4 regions of the Bacillus cihuensis genome follow, and region 2 is predicted to be linked to each of the others. Evidence: riboswitches for the same ligand, from Rfam matches in the RefSeq annotation. Region 2 holds a riboswitch; each other region holds the start of a gene.
What was found. A riboswitch is a leader RNA that binds a small molecule or an ion and turns the genes downstream of it on or off. The one in region 2 is predicted to bind S-adenosylmethionine.
Positions count from the first base shown of each region.

Region 1: another riboswitch for S-adenosylmethionine. It lies ahead of V179_RS0124965 (LLM class flavin-dependent oxidoreductase); the one in region 2 lies ahead of V179_RS0101715 (MsnO8 family LLM class oxidoreductase).
Region 3: another riboswitch for S-adenosylmethionine. It lies ahead of V179_RS26730 (riboflavin kinase); the one in region 2 lies ahead of V179_RS0101715 (MsnO8 family LLM class oxidoreductase).
Region 4: another riboswitch for S-adenosylmethionine. It lies ahead of V179_RS0117505 (homoserine dehydrogenase); the one in region 2 lies ahead of V179_RS0101715 (MsnO8 family LLM class oxidoreductase).

Region 1 is NZ_KI632499.1:140,997-148,800, forward strand. Features, by position in the region: gene V179_RS0124940 (PspA/IM30 family protein) at 1-642, shown strand, start outside; gene liaF (cell wall-active antibiotics response protein LiaF) at 986-1,729, shown strand; gene V179_RS0124950 (sensor histidine kinase) at 1,726-2,772, shown strand; gene V179_RS0124955 (response regulator) at 2,765-3,397, shown strand; gene V179_RS0124960 (class I SAM-dependent methyltransferase) at 3,749-4,930, shown strand; SAM riboswitch class I at 5,167-5,273, shown strand; gene V179_RS0124965 (LLM class flavin-dependent oxidoreductase) at 5,363-6,412, shown strand; gene V179_RS0124970 (ATP-grasp domain-containing protein) at 6,442-7,389, shown strand; gene V179_RS0124975 (ABC-F family ATP-binding cassette domain-containing protein) at 7,581-7,804, opposite strand, start outside.
Region 2 is NZ_AYSD01000010.1:384,848-392,651, reverse strand. Features, by position in the region: gene V179_RS0101740 (MetQ/NlpA family ABC transporter substrate-binding protein) at 1-628, opposite strand, end outside; gene V179_RS0101735 (methionine ABC transporter permease) at 666-1,316, opposite strand; gene V179_RS0101730 (methionine ABC transporter ATP-binding protein) at 1,258-2,337, opposite strand; gene V179_RS0101725 (MetQ/NlpA family ABC transporter substrate-binding protein) at 2,375-3,220, opposite strand; gene V179_RS0101720 (glutaredoxin family protein) at 3,300-3,563, opposite strand; gene V179_RS0101715 (MsnO8 family LLM class oxidoreductase) at 3,584-4,597, opposite strand; SAM riboswitch class I at 4,693-4,800, opposite strand; gene V179_RS0101705 (Vgb family protein) at 5,361-6,368, shown strand; gene V179_RS0101700 (P-loop NTPase family protein) at 6,573-6,809, opposite strand; gene V179_RS0101695 (Na+/H+ antiporter NhaC family protein) at 7,006-7,804, opposite strand, start outside.
Region 3 is NZ_AYSD01000010.1:42,612-50,415, forward strand. Features, by position in the region: gene V179_RS30910 (hypothetical protein) at 15-167, shown strand; gene V179_RS31410 (DUF5381 family protein) at 741-956, shown strand; gene V179_RS0100215 (hypothetical protein) at 1,080-1,286, shown strand; SAM riboswitch class I at 1,531-1,635, shown strand; gene V179_RS26730 (riboflavin kinase) at 1,733-2,233, shown strand; gene V179_RS0100225 (LLM class flavin-dependent oxidoreductase) at 2,650-4,038, shown strand; gene V179_RS0100230 (acyl-CoA dehydrogenase family protein) at 4,074-5,267, shown strand; gene V179_RS0100235 (ABC transporter substrate-binding protein) at 5,411-7,006, shown strand; gene V179_RS0100240 (ABC transporter permease) at 7,032-7,804, shown strand, end outside.
Region 4 is NZ_KI632495.1:2,446,094-2,453,897, reverse strand. Features, by position in the region: gene V179_RS0117515 (alpha/beta hydrolase family protein) at 532-1,332, shown strand; gene V179_RS0117510 (DUF2584 domain-containing protein) at 1,362-1,604, shown strand; SAM riboswitch class I at 1,899-2,004, shown strand; gene V179_RS0117505 (homoserine dehydrogenase) at 2,116-3,324, shown strand; gene V179_RS0117500 (DUF5071 domain-containing protein) at 3,792-4,244, shown strand; gene V179_RS0117495 (DUF3953 domain-containing protein) at 4,365-4,613, shown strand; gene V179_RS0117490 (class I SAM-dependent methyltransferase) at 4,806-5,561, shown strand; gene V179_RS28250 (DUF5316 family protein) at 5,718-5,924, shown strand; gene V179_RS0117480 (malate:quinone oxidoreductase) at 6,167-7,666, shown strand.

The DNA.
Region 1 (7,804 bases), on a different contig from region 2:
AACTTATTCTCAAGAATTAAACAAACAATTTCTGCGGATTTTCATGAAATGTTAGATAAAAAAGAAGAAAAGAACCCGATTGCTTTATTAAATCAGTACCTACGCCAATGTGAGGCTGAAACTGAAAAAGTACGTAAAATGGTAGAACGCCAATATCTATTAAAAAATGAATTTCAAAAAGAGCTTCAAGAAGCGACTGATCTTGCGGAAAAACGAAAGCATCAAGCAGGGGTTGCTGATCAAGCAGGAGAAAGTGAGTTGCAAAACTTTGCGGATATAGAAAGTCAACAATATGCAGAGCGGGCTGTACGCCTTAAAGAGGCACTTCAAGAAAATGAAAAGCAACTAAGCGAGCTTGAACAAAAGTATCGTGAAATGAAGCATAAACTAAAAGATATGAGCATAAAACGAATGGAGTTAATGGGGCGTGAAAATATAGCACGTGCACATCACCGTATTAATACAGTTTTAGATACGACTGTTTATTCGAATAAGCCGATTGCTAAATTTGAAGAAATGGAAAGCTATTTGGACCGGCTTGAACACGGGATTAACTCATCCTATCACCGCAACACAATTGACGCAAAGATTATTCAGTTGGAAAAGGATCTGAAAAATAAAGATACACAATCGATATCATAAAAATATTTAATACCATCAAATATAGAGAAGGAATAGGTAATGTAACTTTAATTAATTGCACGCTTTAAGTGTACAAAACTATGTCCCCTTTTCCTTCATATAAAACTCATGGTATTCTAAATGAGGGTGTCCCAAGTGAAGAGTCAGACCCGATAACTTCTAAAGACAGTATAAGATACATGTATGAGACACTATGTACTGATTTAGAGAGTGAGGTTAGACCTTTATGAGACTCCCTCATTCGTTCTATCTTAAATTGTTGAAAAACCTTCATCTCCTATATAGGTGGCGGATGACAGCAAATTAATAGAATTGAACGAGACAGCTAACGGAGGAGTTCCCTATGTTTAAACAACTGAAAACAGAATACTTAGGCTGGCTATTTCTCATTGGTATCATCCTTCTTATATCTGAAATTGTCTTCTTTGATGGAGGGCTTATCTACTCGCTTGCTTTATCAATTGGTTGTCTGTATATCGGTAGAAAATTATCGCCACGGTCTTTAGGGAAAATCTTATATTTAATTGGGATTGTCAGTTCGATCATTATAGTGTTAAATATGATGATTTTTAAGTTTTTCGTTTTTGCTATTTTCGTTTATATTTTGCTTGTTTACTTTCAGTCGAAGAAAAATCCAGAGTGGGTTAAACCATATTTAATAGAGCCAGAACAAAAAAAGGAACAGATAGAGTCAGAGCCATTATTGAAAAAAGAGTATTTGTTCGAAAATAAACTGATGGGCCATCAGAAGACTACAGATGATGTGTATGAATGGAACAATATTAATATACAACGCGGGATTGGCGATACGGTTATTGATTTAAGTCACACCATTCTCCCGAAAGGTGAAGTGGTTATTTCCATTCAAAGCTTTGTAGGTAATTTGCAAGTACTCATCCCATATGATACTGAAGTCAGGATTCATCATTCTGTCATTGCGGGAAGAGCAGCCATTTTTCAAAAACAAGAAACGAAGGTATACAATCAAATTCTTTCTTATCAAACGAAAGAGTTTGATGCGGCGGATCAAAGAATTCATCTCATCACTTCAGTTGTAGTGGGCGATATCGAGGTGAAGCGAGTATGAATATCGTAACGCGGCAAATTGCAGCTTCTATGGGTTTAGCATTTTTGATTGGCCTTGTGTTAACAGGTGGTCTCTTTTTTTCATTTCCGTTGAACAACTGGGGGTTGTTGTGGGAAACAAAAGTGATGGATCTGCCATTTATCTTGTTTTACATTAGCTTGATTGTTCTAATTGGAATTGGATGTGGCATCGTAGCAGGTTTGTCTTGGAAGAGGCAGCTAAAAGAGATTAGTGATGAACTCTATCTCGTAGAACAAGGACGACCACCATCCAGCAATGAAAACTACTCTGTTTTGGAATTAACGACGATATCGAAACAAATTGTCCAGGTACATCATCAAGTCTCTGAACAAATTAAATTATCACAGAAGTTGGCAAATGATAAAGCAGAAGATCAAGAGAAAAGAATTCAGGAGATGGTTGTAAGAGAAAGAAATCGATTAGCGCGGGAACTACATGATTCTGTCAGCCAACAACTTTTCGCCGCTTCGATGCTTATGTCGGCAATTACTGAGTCAACCGGTGATGAAGATACTAGTAGTGCTAAACAGCTTAAGATGGTTGAGGGTATGATTCATCAATCACAACTTGAGATGAGGGCGTTGTTGTTACATTTGCGGCCTGTACCTCTTCATAATAAATCTTTACAAGAAGGGATCGAGGAATTGCTTGTGGAATTATCACAAAAAGTCCCTATGAAGGTAAAGTGGAAGCTTGAGCCTATTCCATTAAAGAAAGGGATAGAAGACCATCTTTTTCGAATTCTTCAAGAGTCTGTTTCTAATACATTACGCCATGCAAAGGCGAATTCGCTGGAAGTTTTATTGATCGAACGAGATGGTTTGTTAATTTTGCGGATTGTTGATGATGGGGTTGGTTTTGACGTAGAAACGAATAAAGCTGGCTCATATGGCATGAACAATATGTATGAACGGGCGGTTGAAGTAGGTGGAACACTTAAGATCATTAGCCTTTTAAATAAAGGAACAAGACTTGAAGTGAAAATACCGATGCTAAGTGCGGGAGGTGAGCAAGGTGATTAATGTTATTTTTGTGGATGATCATGAAATGGTTCGAATTGGTGTTTCAGCCTATTTGTCGGCGCAGTCAGATATTCAAGTAATTGGCGAAGCGGATGATGGAGCAGCGGGTGTGAGAATGGCGCTTGAATTGCGACCTGATATCATCTTGATGGACCTGGTTATGAAGGAAATGGACGGAATTGAAGCAACCAGATTAATTATTGAACAATGGCCAGAGGCGAAAATTATTATCGTGACGAGCTTTTTGGATGATGAGAAAGTATATCCTGCTTTAGAAGCGGGAGCAACAAGTTATATGCTGAAAACTTCAAAAGCGAGTGAAATCGCTAACGCTGTGCGTTCTACATTTCATGGTCAAACTGTGCTTGAACCAGAAGTTACCGGTAAAATGATGGCGAAGATGAGGAAGAAACCAGAATCAGCTGCCCATGAATCATTGACCAATCGAGAAATGGAAATCCTACTTTTAATGGCACAGGGAAAAACAAATCAGGAAATTGCAGATGAACTATTTATTGCTTTAAAAACAGCCAAAGTGCATGTGAGTAGCATTTTAAGTAAGCTTGATGTTCAAGACCGTACACAGGCAGTTATTTATGCATTTAAGCATTCTTTGGTGGAGTAAGACAAAAGGAGTCAGGCGTTAAGTACCTGCTTATAGAAGTCTGCTTTTTAGGCTACAACTAAAAGAGAATCTGTTTAGGTGACATGAGGAAATGCACTAATCAGATTATCATAAGTTGGGCCTCTTTTTTCTCTGTGGAAAAGGGGCGGGGCTTCGCAGGATCAGCTTTGCACCACCACCTTCGTTAGGTTATACAATTCTAGAATTTGAACCTTTTCCATCGTAGAGCCTTAGAGCAGACGCTCATGAACGTTTTCTCTGTAAAAGAATGTTTGGTTAACTAATGAGCAACGAAAGATGAAAGATATCACTCTGATAGAAGTTTAATTTTATCGGAAGTTTGGAGGATTTATGAAATCAGGAAACATACAAACTGTAATTGGAGTAGGTCGTTTATTAGACGGTGAGAATATTCCCTATCAATTTACTTATGAAGTGGCTTTATTAATTCAAGGCGTAGCAATAAAAGAACCAGTCGAAATTACGGTCGACGTACAATGGGATTTGTTTAATGAAGCTTATCAGTTATTTGGGGATTATTCACCATCTCACCTTATAAAGACGCCAGAGCGAGCGTCATTTCAATTTAGTGTGGACGATCAGCTCATTACAGTGGCTTGTTGTTTTAATACTACGATAAAAACCGACCCGTATCGAATTTCGGTAGCTGTTAGAGGAATAGAAATTTGGTGCCAATCCCTTTATAGTTATTTTTATGATGAGAAAATGGCAATGTACTCAGAGCATATTCATGACTATTTAGCGGCGATCCAGCAAGGTTTAACTGAAGAAAATGAAGCAGCGTGGAATCAGAATAATTATGTCGCCTTAGTGAATCGTTACGGAGAGCCTGAACAGCTCGCATCGAAAATCCTTCATAATCCGAAATGGCGTCTTCAGCCGTTTTACCGGTATATGGGTAATCTTTGCGAGAAGAAAGTGATGCATCTGATGGGCTCGAATGGGGTGAAGGCTGTGGCAATGGCTGCTCTCGGGGCTGAGGTTAAGGTAGTTGATTTCTCACGGGAAAATGCAACCTTTGCTAAGGAGTTGGCTGAAGCTGCGCATGTGTCGGTGGATTATATTATTTCTGATGTTCTATCATTGACTAGGGGTGATGCTGATTATGATCTAGTACTGATGGAGCTTGGTGTTTTACATTATCTAATTGATTTAGCACCGTTAATGGAGCTTGTTCAAACGCTCTTAAAGCCAGGTGGTCGCTTTATTTTGCATGAATTTCACCCGATTTCTACCAAACTAATTACTTCATCTGGAAAGAAGCATAAAGTAACGGGCAATTATTTCGATCCTCAGATTGAATTGAATAATGTCGCATTTTCCAAACATATGCCGGATGGGATACAAGAAAAACTATTACAAGTCGCACAGCGAAAATGGACAATAGGAGAACTTGTCACTGCAGTGGGTAAATCTGGGCTCGTTATAAAGATACTTGAAGAAGAGCCAAATCATAAGATGCATGATATCGGGTTGCCGAAAACATATACTCTTGTCGTGGAAAAACGTTAAGACATTTAAAGTCTGGGTGGGATGATCATTTGTATGGTGGATAGATCAGTAGAGCGTAATGGTGTATTGGTAAATCTTTTGCATCTTTTTTAGATATGTTTTGAAAAAAATGTTAGCGAAAAGAGCACCTATTCATATAGGTGCTCTTTTGTTTGTCAAAATTTGAAAACATTTGTCTTGACTAACGCTGGAGTTTTAATATAAGATTATTCCAACTATTATTACAATTTAATATGTTCTTATCAAGAGAGGTGGAGGGACTGGCCCTTTGAAGCCCGGCAACCGTTGACAATTGTCAGTACGGTGCTAATTCCAGCGGAGTAATGGCTCTGGCAGATAAGGTGGAATGCAAACGCAAACTTCTTCTTATCGGAGAAGTTTTTTTGTCTTATCGAAGAAGGGCCATAATTTAATCATAGAGGAGATAGTGAAATGAAATATGGTTATTGGTTGCCGATATTCGGCGGATGGCTACGAAATGTAGAAGATGAGAAGATGCCTCCAACTTTTGAGTATGCAAAAAAAGTAACGCAAGCTGCAGAAAAGTGGGGCTATGATACTACCCTTGTCGCTGAACTTAACTTAAATGATATTAAAGGCCCGGAAAGTGATTCGCTTGAAGCTTGGTCAACGGCAGCTGCCCTAGCCGCTGTGACAGAAAAAATCGAAATTATGACAGCTGTTCGTCCTGGTTTTCATAATCCGGCAGTAACGGCAAAAATGGCGGCGAATATTGATCAAATCTCAAATGGACGTTTTACATTGAATGTTGTTTCTGCGTGGTGGGAGGAAGAGGCTCGTCAGTATGGGGGAGTTTTTACAGCCCATGATGAACGCTATGAGCGTACAGAGGAATTTATTGAAGTGCTTAAAGGATTGTGGACAGAAGATACGTTTTCGTATGACGGGAAATATTATTCGATTGCTAATGCTCATTTGCATCCGAAACCTGTACAGCGTCCGAATCCAATTCTTTATGCAGGTGGAGAAAGCGTACGTGGCAAAGAGACTATTGTCAATCAATGTGATGCTTATGTCATGCACGGTGGAACAGTTGAGGAAGTTGCTGTCAAGATTCAAGGAATGAAGCAGCAACGAGAAGCAGCAGGAAAATCACCGTTTTCTACCTTTGGAATGGCTGCTTACGTTGTGTGTCGAGATACAGAAGAACAAGCTCAGGAAGAGCTAGCCCGAATTACGGATGTAAAAGAATCAAGTTCATATGCTGGATACAACGACTTTGTAAGTAAGTCGCAACTGGAACAACAGGTTAAGTTATTTGACTACTCTGTTTCGAATCGTGGGTTGCGTCCGAATCTAATTGGGACACCTGATCAAATTGCTGATCAAATTCTTGCGTTTGAAGAAGTGGGCGTTGATTTGTTATTGTTGCAATTCTCTCCTCAGCTTGAAGAAATGGAGCGATTTGCTAAACAAGTAATGCCGCTCGTAGAAGAAAAACGAACTAAAGTTCAAGTATAAGGATATAGATGAATTTAGGAGGAGATAAAATGAGTAAAATTTACGTTATTCATGAAAACAGCGAGTGGACCGCCCATTTAACAAATCGACTGGAGGAACTCCAATTGCCATATGAGGAGTGGCATCTCGATCAAGGACTCGTGGACTTGACAGAAGCTCCGCCGGAAGGAGTGTTTTATAGCCGGATGAGCGCATCATCTCATACAAGAGGCCACCGGTATGCTCCGGAATTAACGGAAGGTGTCTTATCATGGTTAGAAGAACATGATCGAACAGTATTTAATGGCACGCGTGCATTACGTTTAGAGTTAAGTAAAATTAATCAGTATACTGCTTTAAGAAAACAAGGAATAACTGTTCCAAAAACGATTGCGGCAATTGGTAGGGATAACATTCTAAAGGCAGCTGAAAAGCTAGGTAGTGCTTCATTTATTACTAAGCATAATCGTGCAGGAAAAGGGCTTGGTGTTCAATTATTCCATTCTATAGAAGGGTTAAAGCAATATTTAGATGGCCCGACATTTGAAGAACCAGTAGATGGCATTACCTTGATTCAAGAATATATTAAATCTCCAGAAGCATATATTACACGTTGTGAGTTTGTTGGCGGCAAATTTGTCTATGCGGTTCGAGTAGACACTTCTGAAGGATTTGAACTTTGTCCAGCGGATGCTTGTGCAATTGGTGACCTATTCTGTCCGGTAGGTGAAGTAGTTGAGGAAAAACCTAAATTCCAAATTGTAGAAGGTTTTGATGAGCCGATCATTGAACAATATGAACAATTTTTGAAGGCGAATCAAATTACTGTTGCTGGTATCGAATTTATCCGTAATGAAAAAGGTGAGATATTTACATATGATGTGAATACGAACACTAATTACAATTCAGATGCTGAGAAAACAGCTGGAAAGTATGGCATGCTTGAATTGGCTAAGTTTTTAGGGGCTCAATTGAAAACAACAGAGACCGTTAGATAATCGTAATGAGGGCTCACTCTATTTAAAATTACAGAAGAGCCTCGTTGTTTGTATCCAATTCCATAGGTTAGATTAAAAGGGTCAGACCTAGCACTCACCGCACAGTTTAAAGTGTTACTTACACTATAAACTGTGTGTCGTAGTTGCTGGGTCTGACCCTTACTTATAGGATAGCGTCTTTTGAATAAACATTAAGCTTGCGCTTCGTTTTTATCGATCCAGTCTTCAACGTTCCAAACTTTTGTTACCCAGTCTTCATAAAAATCAGGTTCGTGGCAGACGAGAACGATGGTACCTTTATATGCCATCATCGCTCGTTTTAATTCTTCCTTAGCTACAACATCAAGGTGGTTTGTCGGCTCATCAAAAATTAACCAATTACTTTCGTTCATCATTAATTTGCAAATGCGTACTT
Region 2 (7,804 bases):
ATGTAAGTCCTGCTTCTACTGCCACCCCATTATTGATAACTGCCCCTGCTGTATCTTTCATTACTACTGGAGCATTGAAGCTATCTACAGGGACAATTTCAAGGTTCTTTGGATTGTCTATGATTTTGTCTTCTCCACCATTCCCATCAAAATCATCCACTACTGTTATTAGATCCGCTTCTTGAAGCAATAACAAAGCACGTCCCCAGTTTGAGGCATCATTCGGTACAGCAATTTGCGAACCATCTGGAATGTCCTCAATCGATTCATATTTACTTGAATATAGGCCAATGGGTGCCATGATGGTTGCCGCAATTGGAACAATATTACTTCCATTTTTGGTATTATAATAATCTAAATAGGCTACATGCTGAAATGCATTGATATCAATTTCTCCTTCAATAAGTGCTTGGTTCGGATCATAAGCAGAAGTAAAATTAACAATCTCTAATTCAATTCCTTCTTTTGCAGCCCCTTCCTTTAAGAATTCCCATGTTTTAAGTTCAGAGCTTCTAACTCCCACTTTTACTTTCGTTTTTTTTTCCTCTCCGTTTGTAGAATCACTAGAGCAAGCTGTTAAGAAAAAACATATAACCAAAACTATGAATAAAAACCATTTTTTCTTCATTATATTCCCCCTCCTTTGTTTCATCTTTTTACTTTTATTAAACTCTTCTAATTTTCCGTTCTAGTATATTTCCTAAGCTCTGAACTCCTTGGACAATAATAACTAAGATAATAACTGTTACAAAGATCGTGATCGTACTAAATCGTTGATATCCGTACGTAATAGCTACATCGCCAAGTCCTCCACCACCAACGGCTCCTGCCATCGCTGTTGCACCGATTAATCCAATTGTTGCGGTTGTTATACTCAGAATTAAAGATGGAAATGCTTCTGGGAGCAAGAATCGATAGATAATTTGTAGGGGTGTAGCTCCCATCGCTTTAGCTGCCTCAATAATTCCATCATCAACTTCTAATAGTGAGTTCTCCACAAGTCTTGACATATAGGGACCAATATGAAGGACAAGAGGTACAATTGCTGCTGTCGTCCCAATGGAAGTCCCGACAATTAGCCTTGTAAATGGAATTATGGCTACTAACAAAATAATAAATGGAATTGATCGGAATGTATTGACAATAGGATTTACAATAGAAAATATCAATTTGTTTTCTAAAATATGACCTTTTCTAGTAACAACTAATAACATTCCTAGAATGATCCCTATAATGCTTCCGAAAAGTAGTGAAATACTAACCATGTATAGCGTATCCCACAGCGCTTGCACGATGAGTTCCGTAGTGACTTCCATTTTCTGAAACCTCCTTCACTTCGACATCTTGATTACGGATAAATTGTAATGCCCTTTCTAACTCGACATCATTCCCTATTAATTCAACAATTAAATTTCCAAATGGCATTCCTTGAAGCTCTGTAATATTTCCAAAAAGAACATTAATGTCCACCTGATATTTTTTTGCAGTTCTTGAAATGAGAGGCTGCCCTGAACTTGCACCTAAGAAGTCAATCTTAAAAATTCGGCTAGTATATTTATCTTCTTTTAGCATCTTATAAACGCTTTCTGGCACTTCATCACGAACAACAGAACGAACAAAATTTCTTGTTGTTTCTGTTGTTGGACGAGCAAAAATATCAAATACACTGCCGGATTCAATGACCCGCCCCTCTTCCATGACTGCCACCCGGTTACAAACTTCTTTAATGACTTCCATCTCATGGGTAATGATGAGAATCGTAATTTTATACTCTTCATTAATTTTCTTTAATAAATTTAGAATAGATTTGGTTGTTTGTGGATCTAGAGCCGACGTCGCTTCATCACATAATAATATAGAAGGATTTGTCGCAAGGGCTCGTGCTATACCGACACGTTGCTTTTGTCCACCCGATAGCTGGTTTGGATAATTCTTCGCCTTATCCTCTAACCCGACAAAGCGAAGAATTTCATATACTCTTTCTTCTATTTCTTTTTTCTTTTTCTTACTTAATATTAATGGCATTGCCACATTATCAAATACCGTTTTGGAATTAAGTAAGTTAAAATGCTGAAAGATCATTCCAATGTTTTTCTTTTCTTCTCGCAATTCCTTTTCAGACAGCATTGCTAAATTTTTTCCTTCTATAATCACCTCACCAGATGTAGGATACTCTAATAAATTTACAGTTCGGATGAGCGTGCTTTTTCCCGCACCACTAAAACCGATCACCCCAAAAACATCGCCTTTTTCTACTACTACATTAATGTCATTCAAAGCATGAATTTTCTTATCGTTACTATCAAACACCTTTGATACATTTTTGAATTCAATCAAAATCATACCTCCTCACGCTTAAGCTATTTTTACTATTTTAAAATGCAGGGACAACGGCACCATCATATGTTTCTTCAATGAACTTTTTAACCTTTTCAGATGTTAAAACTTCCGCAAGCTTTTGAATCGGTTCACTATCTTTATTGTCCGGGCGTGAAACTAAAACATTCACATATGGTGAATCTGCATCTTCAATGATTAATGAATCTTCAAGCGGCTTAAAGTTTGCTTCTAACGCATAGTTAGTATTTATGGTTGCTGCCTCTACATCGTCAAGGGCACGAACTAAAAGTGGTGCATCCACCGGAATAAACTCTAAATTTTTCTCATTTTTTGTAATATCCTCTATTGTGTAATCACCGGATTTGCTTCCATCTAATTCAATAATCCCATGCTTCGCTAATAGATGGAGTGCTCTTGAAAAGTTTGCTGGATTATTCGGAATAGCGATTTTTGCACCATCTGATAATTTTCCAATAGAATCAATTTTCTTGGAATAAAGGCCAAATGGCTCAATATGTATCCCTTTTACAACAACTAAGTTTAAACCACTATCTTTATTTATTTGCTCTAAATATGGGACGTGTTGGAAGAAGTTCGCATCCAATTCTCCATCAAAAACTCGTTGGTTTGCCTGTATTCCATCTGTACTATTTGTCACCTCGAGTTTTATCCCTTCTTTTTCAAGATCAGGTGCAATAAATTCTAAAATTTCAGCATGTGGAATTGAAGATGCTTCAATTTTCAGAGTTATTTCTTCCTTTTGTTCTACTTTAGCTTCCTTATTTTTTGTAGAAGCAGCCGTATCCTCTTTCCCGCAGGCTCCTAAAATAAATACTCCCATTGTTAATATAGCTAATAACAACCAATTGATTTTCTTCATTTCTTTTTCTCCCTTACGTTTAATTTATCATTACACATACTTTACACATATAAATAGTCGGAATTAAATGATGACGAATTTATCTTTGTGCCCTATTAAGTACTATTTCAAGATGCTCTAAACCCAACTCTGTCACACCTATATATACTGGTCCATTGCCAACCTCAACAATAGGGACATGACGAACACCATACTTCACTTCCAAAATATCTCTTCTCTCATCATGATTCGTAACATCGACTGTTTGATATTTAATTTCTCTTTTGTTTAAATACTGTTTCACTTCTTCACAATAATGGCAACCTTCCTTTGACCAAACTATAACGGATAAATCTTTTTCCATAAAAACTACCTCCTTATTTTTTATAAAATATATTCTCTATTCCTTTCACTTGAGCGAAGTGGACTTAATAGTTCAAACGAACGTAGTCTCTCTGCTTCTTTTAGTAATGGTGTGTGTAAAATAAATTCATCTACTCTATATGTTTTATGTAGATGATCTAATTCTCCCTTTACAAATTCAGAGGTACCAGCAATGACATGTGCTTGACTTTCTTCAATTTCATAAGGTTCTGTTGCTTGTTCTTCAAAAGCCTCAGCCGCCTTCGCTGAATGTACCGTTAATGTTCGACCGCTCTGGAAATGAACCTTAAATATCCTATGCTCCTTTGCAAGCTCTTCTGCCTCTTCTTTGGAAGGGGCTGCAATTACTGCGGAAGAAACGATGAACTTACCTTCTGGGTATTTCTCTTTATATACATTAACTGCACTTTCCAATTCAGAAGGATCACTATTTATGAATTGGGCAAACACATAACTAATTCTATAATTTGCAGCTAAAGCTGCACTATTTGCACTAGTGCCCAACAGAAAGATTTCAGGCTTTTTTGGTGTTTTTGGCAGAGCTTGAATACCAGCAAGTGGATGATCTGGATCAACCTTATCTTCAATTAATTGTTGTAAAAACGATAGTCGCTCCACAAAGTCCGTTCTATCATTTACAGTTCCAAACTGCAATGCTCTTGTCGAAAGTGGAAACCCTCCAGGTGCTTTCCCTACACCAAGGTCTACTCTCCCGGGTGCAAGGCTTGATAGCACATGAAAATTCTCAACAACCTTATAAGGACTGTAATGTTGAATCATTACTCCCCCTGCACCTATCTGTATGGATTTTGTCTTAGCCAGTAGGTAAGAAATTAGTACTTCTGGTGAGGACCCTGCCACCTGTTCCATATGATGATGTTCCGAAACCCAAAAGCGAGTATATCCCCATTCTTCAGCTTTTTGTGCTAATTGAACAGTGTGTTCAAAGGCTTGCACAGCCGTTGTTCCTGGAAAGATGGGACTTTGATCAAGAATTCCAAGCTTGTAACTCATCTTTAACTCCTCCATTTGTAAGTGATTATTGAAATTATTCCCAGAAAAAAAGACTTCTCCGATTAGAAGAAGACTCAAATATATCTTGAGGTTTCTTCTCATCTTTCAAGTTTTACAACTTGTAGGATTTAGCACCATTCCGTCTAATACGGCGGTTGCTGAGGTGTCAGGGAGCCTTATCTCTCAACCTCTCTCGATAAGAATAATCGCAATATTCAGTTGCTAACTAATAAAAAAAACAACTAGAAATACCTTTCATGCAAAGCAAAGTATTTCCGGTTGTCCGGTCAATAATATTTTGAATGTTTTTTATTAATTTAAAGTTATTATAATCACCTATTTTTACCACGTCAATATATATTTGAAAATTCAATTAATAAAATTTATTATGCTGATGAAAATTAAACATTCGTGGCAAGTGTTGATTGTTGGCTAGGTTTCAGAGCAAAATCTAGATCATCCAAAATACCTTCAATGGCATTTGGTCCAACTGACGGACGAATTAGTTCAGGTGCAACACCCCTGCAGCGTTTGTAAGTCTTCCATACTTCCAATGCTCAAGGGGTGATCGTAAACCCCTTAAAGCTAAGAAATTCTTAGTTGGTATAAGAAAGGATTTTAATCTATTACTCTTAATTTCGGGAATTGTGTTATTTTCTTAGCAAGTTTGTCCCCTACAGATAAGCTCTCTTACGAATAAATTATATTAAGTAAAATTAGTTTTTCACTTAAAAAATTGTTTATAAAAAGGAGGGAGATTTTTATGCATAGATTTGATAAAAGAAAAGACTTTCTATATATTGGTGACGGCAGCGACAACACTGTGAAAACTTTTGACGCAGAAACAGGCAGGTTCCTTGGCAGTTTTGTCGTACCAGACAGCAATATACACGGTCCTCGAGGGCTTATCTTTGATCATGGAGGCAATCTCCTGGTCACCAACCAAAACCTCGACCAATCTCAGAATGGCAACGTGTTGAGGTATAATAGTCAGACAGGAGCATTTCTAGGCGAACTTGTCCAATCCAGCGCACCAGGCGCACCGTTCGCACCGCGCGGCATCGTCCTATCGAAACAAAATATCCTATTTGTAGCGGATATGGGCGACGTAGACCTGCCGGGAGAACTGCGGACGTATAATGGTACCACTGGGATGTTTCTTGGCAACCTCAATCACTCCGGCTTCAGCGGGCAGTTCCATCCCCGGGGGGTGGTCATCGGACCCGACGGCTTTCTGTATGTCTCTGTACGCAACCTTCCACAACCGTTAGGCGGATCGGTACTGCGTTTTAACCCGAAAACAGGGAAATTCCTTGGAGTGTTCATTGAGAGCAACACCGTCAACGACCTCAACCGTCCTGAAGGTTTAGTCTTCGGACCCGATGGCAATCTCTATATCACTAGTTTCAGAAGCGACGAGAGCGACACGGACAAAATTCTGATCTTCGACGGCGATACTGGCAAGTTTCTTGACAAAATTGAACTCGATGTCGTCGGACAGCCGCGCGCCTTTGCGCAGGCACTTCTGTTCGGACCGGATGGAAAACTGTTTGTTCCCATAACAGGAGACGGACCTGACACAGGTACGGTACGGCGCTACAACATCCATCATCATCACAAGTCATTCGATGTGTTCGTGCCTCCTGCTTCAGCTGGAGGACCATTAGGGGAGCCATGGTATCTGACTTTTGGCAATACGAACCCAGCGACACTGGCTTACCGGCGCTACCGGGATGAGGATACTTGCGAATCATCAGACGAAAGCTCTTAAGCTTTGCCGCAACCACCTTCGCAAATTAGTAACTGCGGTATTATATAATAAGTTCCTCTACAATAAGGTCAACCAGGTTAATTGCTTATTTTAAAACGATCTTCGTGACTATTTCTACGTGTCCAGAGTGTATGTGGAAACACATGGGGGGCTGGTGGTTTAGAGGAATCAATTTAAGCATTACTAGAGAACGATTCCTTCGGTTTACACTTTCGGTAATGGATCTCTTCGGATGTGAATCACAAATTCTTCATTAGAAGTGTGATAAACAAGGGTTCCTTCTTTAGCGCGGAGGAACTCTTTGTTTGTATCCTTTTCATAAATGGTTCTTTTTAGGGCTACTTCATCAACTATTTTCTTGTCACCTTCTTCATGATAATCAAGAATTGAATCCAATAGAAACTGATTTGGGGATAGTCTCCTTGCTTCTTGCCATTTCATTTTAGCCAGCCCTCCTATTACTGTCCATTAATTTTAATTGATTCATTAGGAAATATCATACAATGCAGTAAAAACAATTTTCGCAAAATTCACTAGTGCAGGGTGCCTGCCCAGTCACTCTCACTGTGACCATAAACGATTCGATACAAAAAAGGCTCTCACCGTATCATGAGAGCCAAACTTGGTATCTTGTTTGCTAATCTTGAGGATTACTAACCGCTTTCCCTTCAAAACCTTCATATTGGCGGCCCCATCCGGTTATTATAGAGAATAATAGAACCAAGAACAGTACCATACAATAAATCATACCACTGCTAACTTCTGTTAGTAAAAGCGGTGCAACAAAATCATACCCTTTTGTCAGCAAAGCACCGAGGAATACAAAAACACTTAAAAAAGGGATTACCAGAACGATAGAATTAGCAAAACCATCAAGTAGATTGGCACGACGGTATGGATGCAAACCAACACGTTTGCCAATCTCATTTTGTACTTTTCCAAATGTCGTCATCGATGCACTAGTAACACCACCGAAGAGTAAAGTTGTAAACGAAATACCTAACATCATAGCAAATTCAGCGCCGCGAGCCGTCTTGCCCATTTTGCTGTTAAGTATACTATTTGTCACTTTTTCAAGCACTCCAGCACCGTTGAGCACACCCATTATACCGTAGACTGAAATAACGAGTGTAACGATTGCCATCATGCTGTTGATGCCGTCCGTTAGGAATCCTACCGGAGTGCCATCCTCAACTGAGATAATATTGTCGAAAGTTAAGAGATTAAACGCTAGACCTGTTATCATCCCTAATATGATACCTACCGTAATCGCTTTATAAATATTGCGAGTTTTGATTGCTATGATTAACATAACAGCTACCGGAACGAGCATAACTAATGTGATTGGATTCATGTTCTTAGCAAGAATATCTGAAGCGCCCACACCTACCGTGCCACCACCGCCAAGGATCCAGAACAGAAAAAAGGAGATCGTC
Region 3 (7,804 bases), 340 kb from region 2:
GATAGAGGTGTATGATGAAGAATTATAATTATAAAGCGAAAAAAAAGAAAAAAGATGACGGAAAACAGGGCATGGATGATGGATGCGTACCTGGATGTATTGACTTTTTTCTATGGCCTTTGCAACTGTCCGTATTAGGTTATCAGATCATTATTAATCTATCTTAATATAAAGTAATGAATGATGAGGTAATGGTTCATCAATTCGATTCAATTGAGCATAGAAGAGTTAATCTTATCATTTTCTAGTGAAGGGGTATATGAACATGGTATTTCGATTAAAGAAGCTAACTTTGCAACTATGAATGATTCTGAGTTGAAAATGGTTTTAGAAATTGCATCTTACTCATTGTTAGCAAAAGAAGTGGTAGATTTAAATTTTCAAAGAGTAAATGAGTCATGATTAACAATCTATTGCTCAATAATAAAACATTCTTTGCTTAAGTAGGTGCATCATTTGCTAAATATAAAGGGGGAAAACGAGCTTATTTAAGTAAAGGGATCCATATTTATGTATGTCTGGGTAGCTGTAGCCTATGTAGGAGGATTAATAAGCTGTTCGGTATTAATAATTGAGGGATTTAAGTTCTATTCGAATTATTCGTTAATCTATATCTTTGGAGGCGTTATGCTAACTCCTATTTTCCTGTATTTGGTCCTCTAGATACTGCCTGGTTTTAATCCAGGTAAAGTTCTATTAACGATATTCGTAATATTGATTTGCTGAGAAATCAATTCAATTTGATAAATTATGTTGTTATCGAAACTTATGATGATAAAAAAGTAAGGATTCCAACTTATAATTTACTTGATGATTTTGATTATCAAGTAATGGTTGATCAATTTATATTTCCATATATGACAGAAAACGCGAGAAAAGTTTGGGATCGTAAAGTGGATTTAAATGTATTGTTGAAGGAAGTAAGATATGAACGGCAGGAGCGGAAGATTGATTAGAGCTTTATGATTGTTGCAGAACTAACCTCCAAACTCCGTATAGTGGCCTTTTCTCTTTATGTTTCGGATTAAAAAGAACTTTTGAGGAGAAATTAAGGGAAACGGAATGGAGGTTTCTTTATAATGGAAAACAACAATCATCAAGATACATTTACGGTGGCGGGAACAAACATTGATGCAGTTAAAAGAAAAAATGAACGTTCAGGTATGTCTTATAATGAGGTGAAAGAATTGCTAGCTAAAACCACGGGTGGACATGGTACAGAAATTTATAGTGACACCAATATTGAGGAAGTTAAGAGGGAAATCACAATTCATGAAAAAAAATAAAGAATACCCTAAGGCAGCTTTCTTAAAGAACTCCTGCCAGACATATTCCTTAAAGAATTCGCTCTGTTAACATAGGAGTCTTAGTAATAACTTAATGGCAATCTTTTATCAACGTTAAACATGTATTGTGAAGTATCAGAAAAATCAGATAGTAAATACTTGACAAAAAATTGAACATTTTATATATTGAATGTAATAATTATTCTAAGTAATCCGATGTGATTTAAAATTTCATATATATAGAATCTTATCAAGAGAGATGGAGGAACTGGTCCAATGAAATCTCGGCAAAAGGCTCTTTATGAGTACTGTGCCAATTCCAGCGAACTAATGGTTCGAAAGATAAGAGGAGACAATGGTAGCTTGTTTGTGTACATTTCACTCTTCTTATCACTTTAATAAGAAGAGTTTTTTTGTATTTACAAAATATAAAAGGGGATGTGTAGATGATGAACAATCAGGATGCACCATTCGAATTTGACACTATTTTACTTGGTGAAGGGAAGGAAGTTATTACTGAATCTCTTTTTGGGAGAGTGGTACATGGTAGGAAAATGGGACGGCAATTAGGTTTTCCTACAGCCAATGTAGATGCAGAAAATGTCTTGTTAGCGAATGGGGTATATGGCGTACAGGTAGTTGTAAAAGAAAAGCAATATCGAGGCGTTATGAATGTTGGTGTTAAACCAACATTTGGATCAACTTTGAAAAAAACATTTGAGGTTCATCTTCTCGACTTCTCCGATGACCTATATGGAGAGTTCATAGAGTGTCAACTTCTTTTTAAAGTCAGGGAGGAGCAAAAGTTTGCTTCAATTGATTTATTAAAAATACAAATTACGGAGGACATCAATCGTGCAATCGAAGAATTTAAACAATTTGAGGATTTTTATAAAGACGGAGAAAGGAAAACCCTTAGGAAAAAGCAAATATCTGAATCTGCCTGATTTACAATTCTTTAATTGGTGCCATTTACAGTATGGGTTAAACAAAGGAATTTATAATACAATTGATAACTGGTTTTACGAGTATGGCATAGTCAATATTCTCTCACGCAGAATTTATCTATTGTCCTTTTTAGAGTTTGCCAAAGAAGTAGAATCGGAGCTGAAGCGAGATAAAGTAATCCGATTTGGAAGTGGCGGGCTTGTCAAAAAACTGCATGAATTCTTGGACGTTTATAAAATGGAATCTAAAGATCGACTTTAACAATATAGTTGTCGTAACAAAATATGTATAACAATAGGAAATGTATTTAGCAAAGGGGCTAAATACTTACCTAAAACCAACTAAACAAATATGTTTAATTATAATTGAAACTAGTAAAGCGAAGAAGTCAAAAAGCGAATGGGGAGAGAGGAAAGTGGCTAAAAAGAGAATTTATCTAAATGCGTTTGATATGAATTGTGTGGCACATATGTCCCCTGGGCTGTGGGCACATCCAGAGGATCAATCACATCAATATAACAATATAGAGTATTGGGTAGAACTCGCGAAATTATTGGAAAGAGGACGATTTGATGGTTTGTTTATTGCGGATGTAATTGGCATTTATGATGTGTTTGGAGGAGATAAGACTGCTACAGTCCGCCAAGCAACACAAGTACCTGTCAATGATCCGATGATGCTTGTTTCAGCAATGGCTCGTGCGACGAAACACTTAGGCTTTGGGATAACCTGTTCGACAACTTTCGAACACCCCTATACATTTGCTCGAAGAATGTCAACATTGGATCATTTAACAAACGGCCGAATCGGTTGGAATATAGTGACTTCCTATTTAGAAAGCGGCACTAAAAATATCGAGATCGGCGATAAGTTTCAACATGGGGAACGCTACAATATCGCGGAGGAATATTTAGAAGTTTGCTATAAGCTGTGGGAAGGAAGCTGGGAAAATGATGCGGTTGTAAAAGATAAAGAGAGTAGGGTTTTTACTGATCCGACAAAAGTGCATGAAATCAATCATCATGGCAAATATTTTGATGTGCCAGGCATTCATTTATGCGAGCCTTCACCACAAAGAACCCCTGTTTTGTATCAAGCAGGAGGTTCAGCGAGGGGGCGTCAGTTTGCAAGTAAACATGCGGAATGTACATTTATTTCTTCACCAACAAAAGAAGCAACAGCTGCATATGTAAAATCTTTGCGAGATCTAGTGGCTCTAGAAGGACGAGATCCAAAAAGTGTAAAAATATTCACCTTAATGACCCCTATTGTTGGTCAAACGGAGGAGGAGGCTTGGGCCAAATATGAGGAGTTAGTAAGCTATATCAATCTTGAAGGTGCCTTAGCTTTATTAAGCGGTTGGACCGGTATTGACTTCTCAAAATATGATTTAGATCAAGAGATCAAATATATGGAAACAAATGCTATGCAATCAGCTGTCGAGGTTATTACGAAATCGAGCCCAAATAAACAGTGGACAGTACGTGAATTGGCACAATTCTCTGGAATTGGTGCGATAGGTCCTGTCGTAGTAGGAACACCTGAACAAATTGCAGATACCTTTGAAGAATGGGTAGCTGAGACGGATATCGATGGATTTAACCTAGCCTATGCCATAACGCCTGGCACATTTAAGGATGTTGTAGATCTTGTTATTCCTGAACTACAAAGACGTGGGATTTTTAAAACGGAATATGAAGAAGGTACGTATCGAGAAAAGATTTTTGGCAAAGGTCAGGCGAAATTACCTGAAAATCATATTGGATCTAGTTACCGAAACATTCATTTATTAGAGCGCGTCTGACATGGTGAATAATTGAAAACAAAGGAGAGAGACAAATGACTGTAGTGATAGATCAAGTAAAAAATTATGTCGAGATAGCGGCTGGGCTTGCAGCTGAGTTTGCTGTTGATATTAAAGAGCGTGATAAAAAAGGCGGGGTTCCTAAAGCTCAAAAGGATGCATTAAGAAAGAGTGGGTTATTACAACTTCTAATTCCGAAAGAGTATGGTGGCCATGGGGAATCTTGGGTGACTGTAAGTCAAGTAATTCGGGAACTGGCAAAGGTGGATGGTTCAGTTGCCCATATATTTGGCTATCATACATTTTTTGTAGCTGATTTCTTTTTGATTGCCTCAGAGGAACAAAGAGCTTATTACCTAAAAAAAACAGTGGAAGAAAATTTATTTTGGGGCAATGCGTCGAATCCGTTAGATCGTAGTTTATTCGCTACGGATGAAGGAGATCAATTAATTTTAAATGGTAAAAAATCATTTAGTTCAGGCTCCCCAGACTCCGATTATTTGTTAATTTCATGGGAGGAAAAAGGAAATCCAACATTATTTATCGGGGCTATTCCGACGAATCGCGCTGGGGTGACTGTTCTAGATGATTGGGATGGAATCGGTCAAAGACAAACAGGGAGTGGGACGGTTACTTTCGAAAATGTAATGGTTGAGAAAAGTGAGGTTTTCCCTGAGGGATATTCAGATAATGGCTCAGGAACATCTGCATTTTCCACACTCGGAGCCACTATTTCTCAAACTGTGCTGTTGAATGTCTTCGTTGGGATTGCACAAGGAGCCTTAGAAGAAGCTAGGCAGTATACGCTAACCCAATCCAAACCTTGGTATACATCAGGCTATCAAAAAGCAATAGAAGATCCATCGATTCAAAATAAATATGGACATTACTGGATTAATCTTCAATCAGCGATTGGCTTAGCAGATCGAGCGGCTGAAAAATTCTCCCAAGCATGGGAAAAAGGTTTAAGCTTATCAGCAGAAGAACGGGGTGAAACAGCTGTACTTGTTGCAGCTGCGAATGTATTGGCTGGTGAGGTAGCACTTGAGATTACCAATGGTATTTTTGAAGTGATGGGTGCTCGTTCAGCCACTAGGAAAAATGGCTTCGATCGTTACTGGAGAGATGTACGTACACATACGTTACATAATCCTGCTGAATACAAACGACATACAGTTGGAAAATGGTTCTTGAAGGGAGAATACCCAGCACCAGGGGCCTATGCATAATTCTAATAAATCTAATCGTGTTAAGTAAAGGATGTAGCAATTGTGTTCTGTATTAAAACAAGGTTTAGTTCGATAATCTTGTTTTTGTTTTGCGCTTTTACTCTATTTAACTTGAAAAATATAGTGATTTTAAGGAGGAAACTATGAATAAGAGTCGATTATATATCAGTCTAAGTCTACTGCTTCTTTTCGCAACGATCTTATCAGGTTGTTCGGAAAATACAGCTAATACTAGTTCAAACAATCAGGGGAATGAGGGGGGAACATTAATTGTTGGCCTTGGATCAGATGTTGATGTTCTTGACCCGACAAGAGAAGGGGGATGGGAAACATTTCGCGTGAACCGGCAAATTCATGAATCACTAGTAACGGAGGATTTATCTAAATCGTCTGTTGATGCAAAGGTACCCGCTCTTAAGCCACAATTAGCCAAATCATGGGATATATCTGAAGATGGTTTAACGTATACGTTTCATCTAAGAGAAGGTGTGAAATTTCACGACGGTACAGTTTTTAATGCAGAAGCAGTTGAGTTTAATATCCGTCGCTCATGGGATCAACAATTTGAATATTATGATCAGATTAGCGCCTCTAAAATGGCACTGACTTATCAATCTTTGAAGGATATTAACATCGTTGATGAATATACGATCCAACTCATATTAAAAGAACCTTTCTCTCCTTTATTAAGAATGCTCGCTCAAGGTAGTTGGGGAACTGGATTGATTCTTAGCCCGACAGCATTAAAAAGATGGGGAAATGATGGGTATGGAGAGCATCCTACTGGAACAGGTCCATTTAAGTTTGTCGAGAGAATTCGCGGGGAAAAAATTGAAATCGCTCGATTTAATGATTATTGGGGAGATAAAGCCCATGTTGATAAAGTCATTTTCCGACCGATCCCTGATGCAGTTGCTAGAGTGACAGCGTTAGAAACAGGTGAAGTAGATATTATTTCATCGCCCTTCCCGGACAGTGTTGCTCAGTTAAAAGAAAAAGGGTTTAACATTGGAGAAGGAGATATTCCTGAAGTATTTTATTTCTCTTTCAATTTTAATAATCCGTATTTTAAAGATCAAAAAATTCGTCAAGCATTCATCCATGCGATTGATCGGGTAGGGCTAACGAAAAATTTATTGAAAGATACAGCTTCCCCTGCGTACGGTATTCAATCACCTGGTAATGAAGCCTATGATCCAGCATTTCAGGATTATACGTATGATCCAAACGAGGCAAAAGCATTATTGAAAGAAGCTGGTTACCCAGATGGATTTACTACCACATTACAGACTTACGCTGGAACAGAAGCAGTTGCTGAATGGGTACAAAGAGATTTAGCAAAGGTAGGGATTAAATTAAATATTGAAACGTATGAATGGAATTCCTATTTATCTGAATGGGGAGCCGGAATGAAAGAAGAAGTCGGCTTAAACAGTATGTCTTGGGGATTTGTTACACCATATTGGTTGTATATTGTGGCGCACTCTGAGAGTGGGTCTAATGTAGGAAAATATCATAATCCGTCATTTGATGAGGCGGTTAATAGTGGGATTCATGAAGTGAATCCGGAAAAGGCGATTGAATATTGGAAAAAAGCGAATGAAATTGTTTCGGAAAATGCTGCTGTTGTTCCACTTTCCAATAATCGAACACCATACGCATTTGGCAAAAATGTAGAAGGTTTTGTAGTACCTGCTCAAGATTGGTATGACTTACATACAGTCTGGCTCAAGAAGTAAACAGTGAGAGGAGGGGAGCCATCCTATGTTGATGTATATTGTTAAACGGATCTTTTCCGTGATCCCTGTCTTATTAAGTGTTACTTTCTTTGTCTTTCTTATTGTCTATCTAATACCTGGAAATCCAGCGATCAACATATTGGGGCAAACGGCGACACCAGAAAGTATCGCAGCTTTAAACAAAGAATTAGGATTAGATCAACCATTTTGGAAGCAGTATACAGTTTGGCTCGGTCAGTTATTGGAAGGTGATTTAGGACAGTCGATCGTCATGTACGTTCCTGTTTCTGAAGTATTACTAATAAAATTAAAAAATACTTTGATATTAACGATTTTCAGTTTAATCATTAGCGTAGTTATTGGGATTACGCTCGGTACTCTCTCAGGTTTAAAGCCTTCATCTTGGTTTGATAAAACGAGTATGTTTTTTGCACAAGTTGGCGCCAATATTCCAGGATTTTTTCTCGGGATTGTTCTCATGTGGTTCTTCTCGTTAAAGTTAGGGTGGCTTCCTTCTTCAGGTATGTACGATTTACGAAATGAGGGCAGTTTGACAAGTTTACTTGAACACACATTATTACCGGCTTTCGCAGCCGCTACGGCATCACTTTCTGTTATAGCTAGGTTGACTCGCTCAAGTGTTATCGATGTTATGAATGCGGATTATATGAATACATTTCGCTCATATGGCATCCCTAAAAGATTAATTATTAAGCGACATTTGTTTCGCAACATTTTATCACCTGTGATTAATATTACAGGGCTGCAAGTTGGTTATTTAATTGGAGGTGTCTTATT
Region 4 (7,804 bases), on a different contig from region 2:
TTTTAATGGGCAGAACTTCTTTTGTCATAATCTCCTTTTCGATTTTTTTAATCAAAAGGGAGATTATGCTTTCAAAAACCTAAAGGATGGAATGAGGTACGCTTTTGGATGGAAGCAAAACCAGAAAGTCTAATGAATTAATAAAATTTTCCATGTTTTTAAGTCTCCTCTAGGATCGCTAAAGCAACAATACAACCCTAACTCAATGAATTACAGACTACATACACTGCGACATCATATCTTCGTCTGTGAGAGAGGACCCTCAACTTAACTAATCATCGGTATGTTTCACTATAAAAAGTCTAGATAATGCCTGTTAATGCGGGATAAAATGGGTGAGTTGATTTACAATAAGGGTTATGAGTTTTATCCCGCATTAACGGACAGTAACCCCCCACCCCGAGGATTAGAGGAATCGAAGAAGCGAAGGTGGGGGATAACTGCCCGTAAAAGCCCGATTGGTTCAACTAACAATCAGTTGGGAAAAACACCCACTGATTGAAGTTTCACTTTATGAAAGGAGGATGTATGATGGAAGATGGCACAATTATAACGAAGCAGCGGTTTCCATCACCGCATCCAAATATTCGTCTGTTTATCGTAACGTATTTTTCGCAAGGCTTGAAAGTGAAGGGCCTTCTTGCTGAGCCAGATGATGATCAAATTTATGACGGCTTCTTATATTTACGAGGAGGCATTAAAAATGTCGGTAAAGTACGCCCAAGTCGTATTGTTCAATTTGCAGCAGAAGGCTTCATTGTATTTGCACCGTATTATCGGGGAAATCAAGGTGGAGAAGGGGATGAAGATTTTGCAGGCGAAGATCGCGCTGATGGGATTAGTGGCTTTACATTACTCGAACAACATCCACGTGTAAATCCCGATAACATACATATTTTTGGCTTTTCACGAGGGGGCGTTATGGCCCTATGGACAGCCATCTATTGTAAAACAGCAGCTTCCGTTGTAACATGGGGCGGAGTGTCTGATATGTTTCTAACCTACGTGGAACGAGTAGACTTACGTCGAATGATGAAGCGTGTTATTGGTGGTACGCCTCAGAAAGTTCCAAACGAATATAAATACCGCACACCACTGTTTGCAGTAGATGAACTTTTTGCACCTGTCCTGATTATTCATGGTGAACAGGACAATAACGTATCGATTGAACATGCCTACAGGCTGGAGAAACTATTAAAGGAAAAAGACAAGCCTGTTTGGAGTTGGTATTTTGCCGAATTTACCCACTATTTTCCGCCGAACATCAACCGAAAAGTCGTTTGTGATTTAACACAGTGGATGAAAAACCAAACGAAAAAACAATGGGCTTAAAAACGTAAGTAAAGGAAAGAGGTTATGCTATGGGAATGCCGATGGAACTAAATACAATGATCGTGACAAAAGGCCGTGAAAATAGAGAGGAAGAAAATCTTTTCCGTTTGACGAAAGAAGGCTATCGCCTCTACCCAATTGATATTCCAATTGAAGTTCGCAAAACGATCGAAAGTGAAACAAACGGAATGGCCGTTATTCAAAAAATCTCTTGGACAAACAACCAAACCGAAATTACCTATCAGTTGGTGTCGTTGAATTCAACGAATTAAGCGAGCTGACCTAATAGAAACGGTCTCCATTTAGAGGTATAACAATATAAAGAACAGTACAAGTTAGGGTGAAAATGCATTGATTTCACCCTTTACATATTCACTGTTATCAATGCTTTACATTTATTAATAGCAAACCGTAAAATGTAGTCTTTTATAGAAATGGTTGATGCCTATAAATAGATATGGCGTCATATATAAATATAGAGTTTGGTAACACATGTATAATTTATGCTATTGACGATAAATATATAAAGTATTATATTATTATAAATAGTTTAAAAATTATAACTTTTCTTATCAAGAGAGGCGGAGGGACTGACCCTGTGAAGCCTCGGCAACCAGCATATCATGCCCGGTGCCAAATTCAGAGGAGTTTTAACAATTCCGAAGATAAGAAGGTGGGTAAATCTTGATATAGTCATTCAAACTCCCCTTCTGTACATATGCAGTGGGGAGTTTTTTATGTTCCATTAAAATCGTTAATAAAAAAGACAGGAGGAAAAAATTAATGTCAGCTTTACATATTGCATTATTAGGCTACGGTACTGTGGGGAAGGGCGTTTATAAAACGATTCAAACACATCAGGAAAAGCTTAAGAATATTTTTAGGAAAGATGTAAAAGTGGTTGCAATACTTGTTAAGAATATAGAAAAACATCATGCACCAGATCCTGATATTCTGTTAACAGATGATTTTAACAAGATTGTTAAACTTGAGAAGCTAGATGTTGTAATTGATGCGATCTTTGGTAAAGATCCAAGCTTTACTTACTTGCAGCAAGTGATGAACAGAGGATGTCATGTGATAACGGCAAATAAAGAAATGTTTGCCTATCATGGAACTCAATTAAAACAGTTAGCCAAAGAACAGGGAGTAACTTTGGGGTTTGAGGCGACAGTCGCAGGTGGAATTCCTATTATCCAAACACTAAGGCAATTGTTACATGTGAATACTATACAAAAAGTGCAAGGAATTCTTAATGGGACCTCTAACTTTATTTTGACAAAGATGCGAGAAGAACTTTATCCATTTGAAACAGCGTTAAAACTTGCTCAAGAAAAAGGGTATGCTGAAGCTGATCCTACAAATGATGTGGAAGGATACGATGCCTTTTACAAAGCAGTGATTTTAAGTGAACTGGCTTTTGGTGAGATACCTAATTGGGAGGAGTCGATCCGACAAGGGATTCAATCAATCACACCTGAGCAAATTGAGCTCTTTTCAGCATTTGGATATCGATTTAAACATGTAGCCTCTATGGAAAAGACAGCAAAAGGGATCCTATGCACAGTCAAACCTGTTCTGGTAAATGAAACGCATCCATTTTATCAAATCGAAGGCGTGCAAAATGCAGTATCCATCGATGGAGATATCGTGGGGAACATTAGTCTCCAAGGGCCAGGAGCTGGAATGTTTCCAACAGCAAGCGCCATTATCGAAGACTTGGTTTATATAAATAAACATAGTTTTTCACCCATTTTCTTAGATGAACAAAATGAATTATCTGTGAAGGCATTCAAGACTTACTGGGCAATTGGAGGAGATGTGGCTGTAGAAAATATTCCTTCTCATATCCCAATCATTAACAGACTTAATCCAAACATTCTCATTGTCGAAGCCTCGTGGGAAGAGATAAGTAGTATTCAGTTGCCGAATATTTATTTATATCAAGTTCTCGGGAGGGTATTACCTGAAAAAACGCTTGTTCGTTCATGAATTAATTTGACTTATAAAGCGGAACGCTTTACGTGGTGAAAGTCGCACAAACAACGTGAGTGGGAGGAAAAGGGAGCTATAACGCAAATCCTTACCTATCTGAATGGAGAATAATTGCTTATTAATATATGATATTAATAAGTAATCTAGTAATAAATGTAATATAAGGATGTATTTAATAGGTCGTATTTCTTTTGATGTATTTGATCTAAAATGGTATTTCAATCAGAAATGAATTGAGCTATTTCTTGCTCAACTTATAAGTTAAATTAGATGTGGGTATAATCCTCAAATTGAACATAGATAACGTTTAAAATTTGGCTATCTTTGTGATAGCCTTTTCTCATTATGCCAACGTTTCAGATTAGTCTAACTACAAAATTTAATTAATTTGCTAGGAACTAACGCTTACAATACCCAAAATCAGTTCAGATTAAGTAATAAAAATATAGAATAAAGGTAGATAAATGAAGAATATTAATACATTGATTCAGGGCTTAAATTGGCACAACTCTGAAGAAGTACAAAAAAAGTCCATAAATGAACTATCTAAACTAAGTGGTAAAGAAGTAATTATTTTAGCTGATCAAACAGAATTAAATCATAAAGCATGCTGGTTTAATTCAGCAATTGTCTTACAAAATATTGGATATCCAAACAATAAAGAATCCATTCCATACCTCATGCAATGGTTTCAAGATATTAACTGGCCTGGTGTAAGTACAGTTGTTGAAATCTTCAAAAGTATAGATAGGGAGGAACTTAAATTACATATTGATAATGCCATTACACAAGGACTCAATGAAAAAGATGATTTCTGGATTTTTGGTTTATTATTTCTTATTGATAAATTACACATGACCCATATGTATGATAAAAAACCTATTCATAAACTGGAGCAGTTTGCAGGTATTGAATAATTACTCATCTTGATCTACGGGGCAGGTTTGTTCAAGAAGGAATGTTTTCATACAAAATTATACTGTAAAAATGATACAATTAAACAAGAATTTAGGGGAGTGATTGTAAGGGGGAGCAATATGCTAAAAACATTAAGAATTATCTTATCAATAGTTGGTGTTATGTTAGCAGTTTTTTGTCTAATAACTCAAAATGTTAAGTTTATTCCTTATTTGATGTTGATATTAAGTATTTCAATAATGATTACAGGAGGAATTGAACTTCAAAAAGATAAAAAAGGGTTTTGGGGTTATATGTGCATCGGTGTTTCTTTGTTTGCTTTTTATGTTTCCATACAGGGGTTTTTATTAAGCTACAGGGACAGTTAGTAAAACAATAGGATTATCTATTTCTACTAAAGTATAAGCTGAATCAATTAAGTAACTAAAAAATTAGTTAGGATGTTTTAGATAATCTGTAAAATAGCTCGATTAAAAATCCTGTACAATTCAGGATTTTTTCTTCTTAAACGGGAAGGGTTATTAAATTAGGAAAATTATTGTATTAGAGGGATGGAAAATATGAAACTAAATATTGGTACAGAAGAAGCAATTAAAAGGTGGGATCGTTTCGCGGATACATATTCAGCAACTCATACCGAACAAGGAGACCTTCATAAAGAGGTTTTTTTAAATCCAACATTAATAACACTTATGGGAAAGGTAAATAATAAAAAAGTTTTAGATGCTGGGTGCGGCGAAGGGTATTTAAGTAGAATTTTAGCCAAGTCTAAAGCTGCTGTAACGGCTGTGGATTATTCACCAAGAATGATAGAAATAGCTAAAGGAAGAACTCCAAATGATTTGTTAATTGATTATAGGCAGGGTAATTGTGAGGACTTGAATTTTTTAAAAGATAAAAGTTTCGATTTAATAGTATCCAATATGGTTATTCAAGACCTTGAAAATTACGAAAAAGCATTTCAAGAAATGTATCGGTTATTAGTAGATGGAGGCTGTTTTATTTTTTCAATTTTACATCCTTGTTTTGTTACTCCAGAAAGTGGTTGGGAGAAAACAAAAGACGGAAAAAAATTGCATTGGAACGTAGATAAATATTTTTATGAAGGTGCGTATGAACAAGGGTTAGGAGATAAAGAGAAAATGTTATTCTTCCATAGAACCCTAACAAGTTATATTAACACTTTAATCAAAACGGGTTTTATTTTAGAAAGCATAGTAGAACCAAAGCCATCAATGGAGATATTAAAAAAATATCCTTCATTTGAAGAAGATTTTAGATGTGCTGATTTTATAATCTTTAAATTAAAAAAGTAAAATTAAATATTTTTGGATTCATGGTTCAAATAAAAAAGTGCATTAGCATGATAGGCGGGTTGCTAAGGCAACCTTATTCTTATTGAAGTAACAGGGCAGCTTTATCAAGAACATTAGGAACAGACATACCCATTAAGGACTGAAGGAGGTATGTAAATGTTACAATTGTTCCTTATAATTGGAATTGTAGGTATTGGTATTTCTGGTGTTTTCATTGGTGCTTGGACGGGTGGACAAAAGCAAAGAGCAAACTTTCATTCAGAAACAAGTGAACATAGAAACTTCCGAACTAAAATAGCATTATATTCTGGTGGGATAGGATTAATTTCATTAGGAATTGAGGGCTTCTTGTTCTTTTTATAAAAGTGATAAGTAAAGTTCATGAATTAATAAGTCATGTTTATGTATGTTGCTAGACCCTGTAGATGGCCTCTCATTTTTTATGACCTTTTAAATAATTTTAAATTATCATATAATAGGAATAATTGTAATGCAAAATTTAGGGGTATAATTGAGTTAGAAAAGGTGTGAGAGTCGGTTATTTCTTAGCGTGATGTGAAACCTACATCTTTTTTGCTAAATTTAAGGGGAAAAGGTTGATAAAAATGAGCAGCAGAGAAACTAAAGCAGACGTCATTTTAATTGGCGCCGGAATCATGAGTGCGACTTTAGGGACACTCTTGAAAGAATTAGTACCGGAATGGGAAATTACAGTGTTTGAAAAACTCGCAAACGCAGGAGAGGAAAGCTCTAATGAATGGAATAATGCGGGAACGGGGCATGCGGCATTGTGCGAGCTTAACTACACGGTCGAACAACCAGACGGATCTGTAGATATTAGTAAAGCGATAAAAATTAATGAACAGTTTCAGGTTTCCATGCAGTTTTGGTCTTATCTTGTAAACAGCAAGCTGATAAAAAATCCGCAGGACTTTATCATGTCATTGCCTCATATGAGTATGGTACAAGGGGATAAAAATGTAACGTTCTTAAAGAAACGTTTTGAAGCGCTGTCAAACAATCCATTGTTCCAAGGGATGGAATTTTCTGATGATCCAGCAAAACTGATGGAATGGATTCCGCTAGTTATGCAAGACCGTCCATTAAATGAAGCAATAGCGGCAACAAAAATTGACTCTGGAACGGATGTCAACTTTGGTGCTTTAACGAACATGTTGTTTGACCACTTAAAGACTAAAAACGTCGATATTAACTTTAAACATAGCGTTGATAATATGAAACGTACTAGCGATGGCTCATGGGAATTAAAAGTGCGTAATGTAGATAGCGGTAGCGTCGAACGCCATACTGCAAAATTCGTCTTTATCGGAGGCGGGGGCGGAAGCTTGCATTTACTGCAAAAATCCGGTATTCCAGAAGGGAAAAACATTGGCGGATTCCCAGTAAGCGGGATTTTCATGGTATGTAATAATCCAGAAGTTGTTGCGCAACATCATGCAAAAGTATACGGGAAAGCTAAAGTTGGTGCTCCACCAATGTCTGTTCCACATCTTGACACACGATTTATCGACAATAAAAAATCATTGCTATTTGGACCATTTGCCGGCTTCTCACCGAAGTTTTTAAAAACAGGTTCAATGTTGGATTTAGTAACTTCGGTCAAACCGAGTAATGTGTTAACTATGTTGGCGGCAGGCGCAAAAGAGATGTCATTGACAAAATACCTGATCCAGCAAGTGATGTTATCGAAAGAACAGCGTATAGAAGAGTTACGAGAGTTTATCCCGAACGCTAAGCTTGAAGACTGGGACTTAGTAGTAGCGGGCCAACGTGTACAAGTTATCAAAGATACTCCTGAAGGAAAAGGAACGCTTCAATTTGGTACCGAAGTGATTACTGCCGCTGATGGATCGATTGCAGCTTTATTAGGTGCATCTCCAGGTGCTTCTACTGCTGTACACGTTATGCTTGAGGTAATGAAAAAATGCTTCCCGCAACAGATCGAAGAGTGGGAACCAAAGATCAAAGAAATGATTCCTTCTTATGGCGTGTCATTAATGGAAAATCCAGAGCTTCTGCAGGAAATTCATACTTCAACGGCAGAGACGCTTGGTCTAAGCCAAAAAGAGCTAGTCTATAGTTAATTCTTTGGACATAGAAATAAAGATATTGAATGATAAGTTTAAGCAATATTTTAATCTATAGACATCGTTCCTATGATGAAGAGATTGATAAGGCAATGATTGAAAAAACAGAGATAAAAAAATTACTTAAAGAATTGA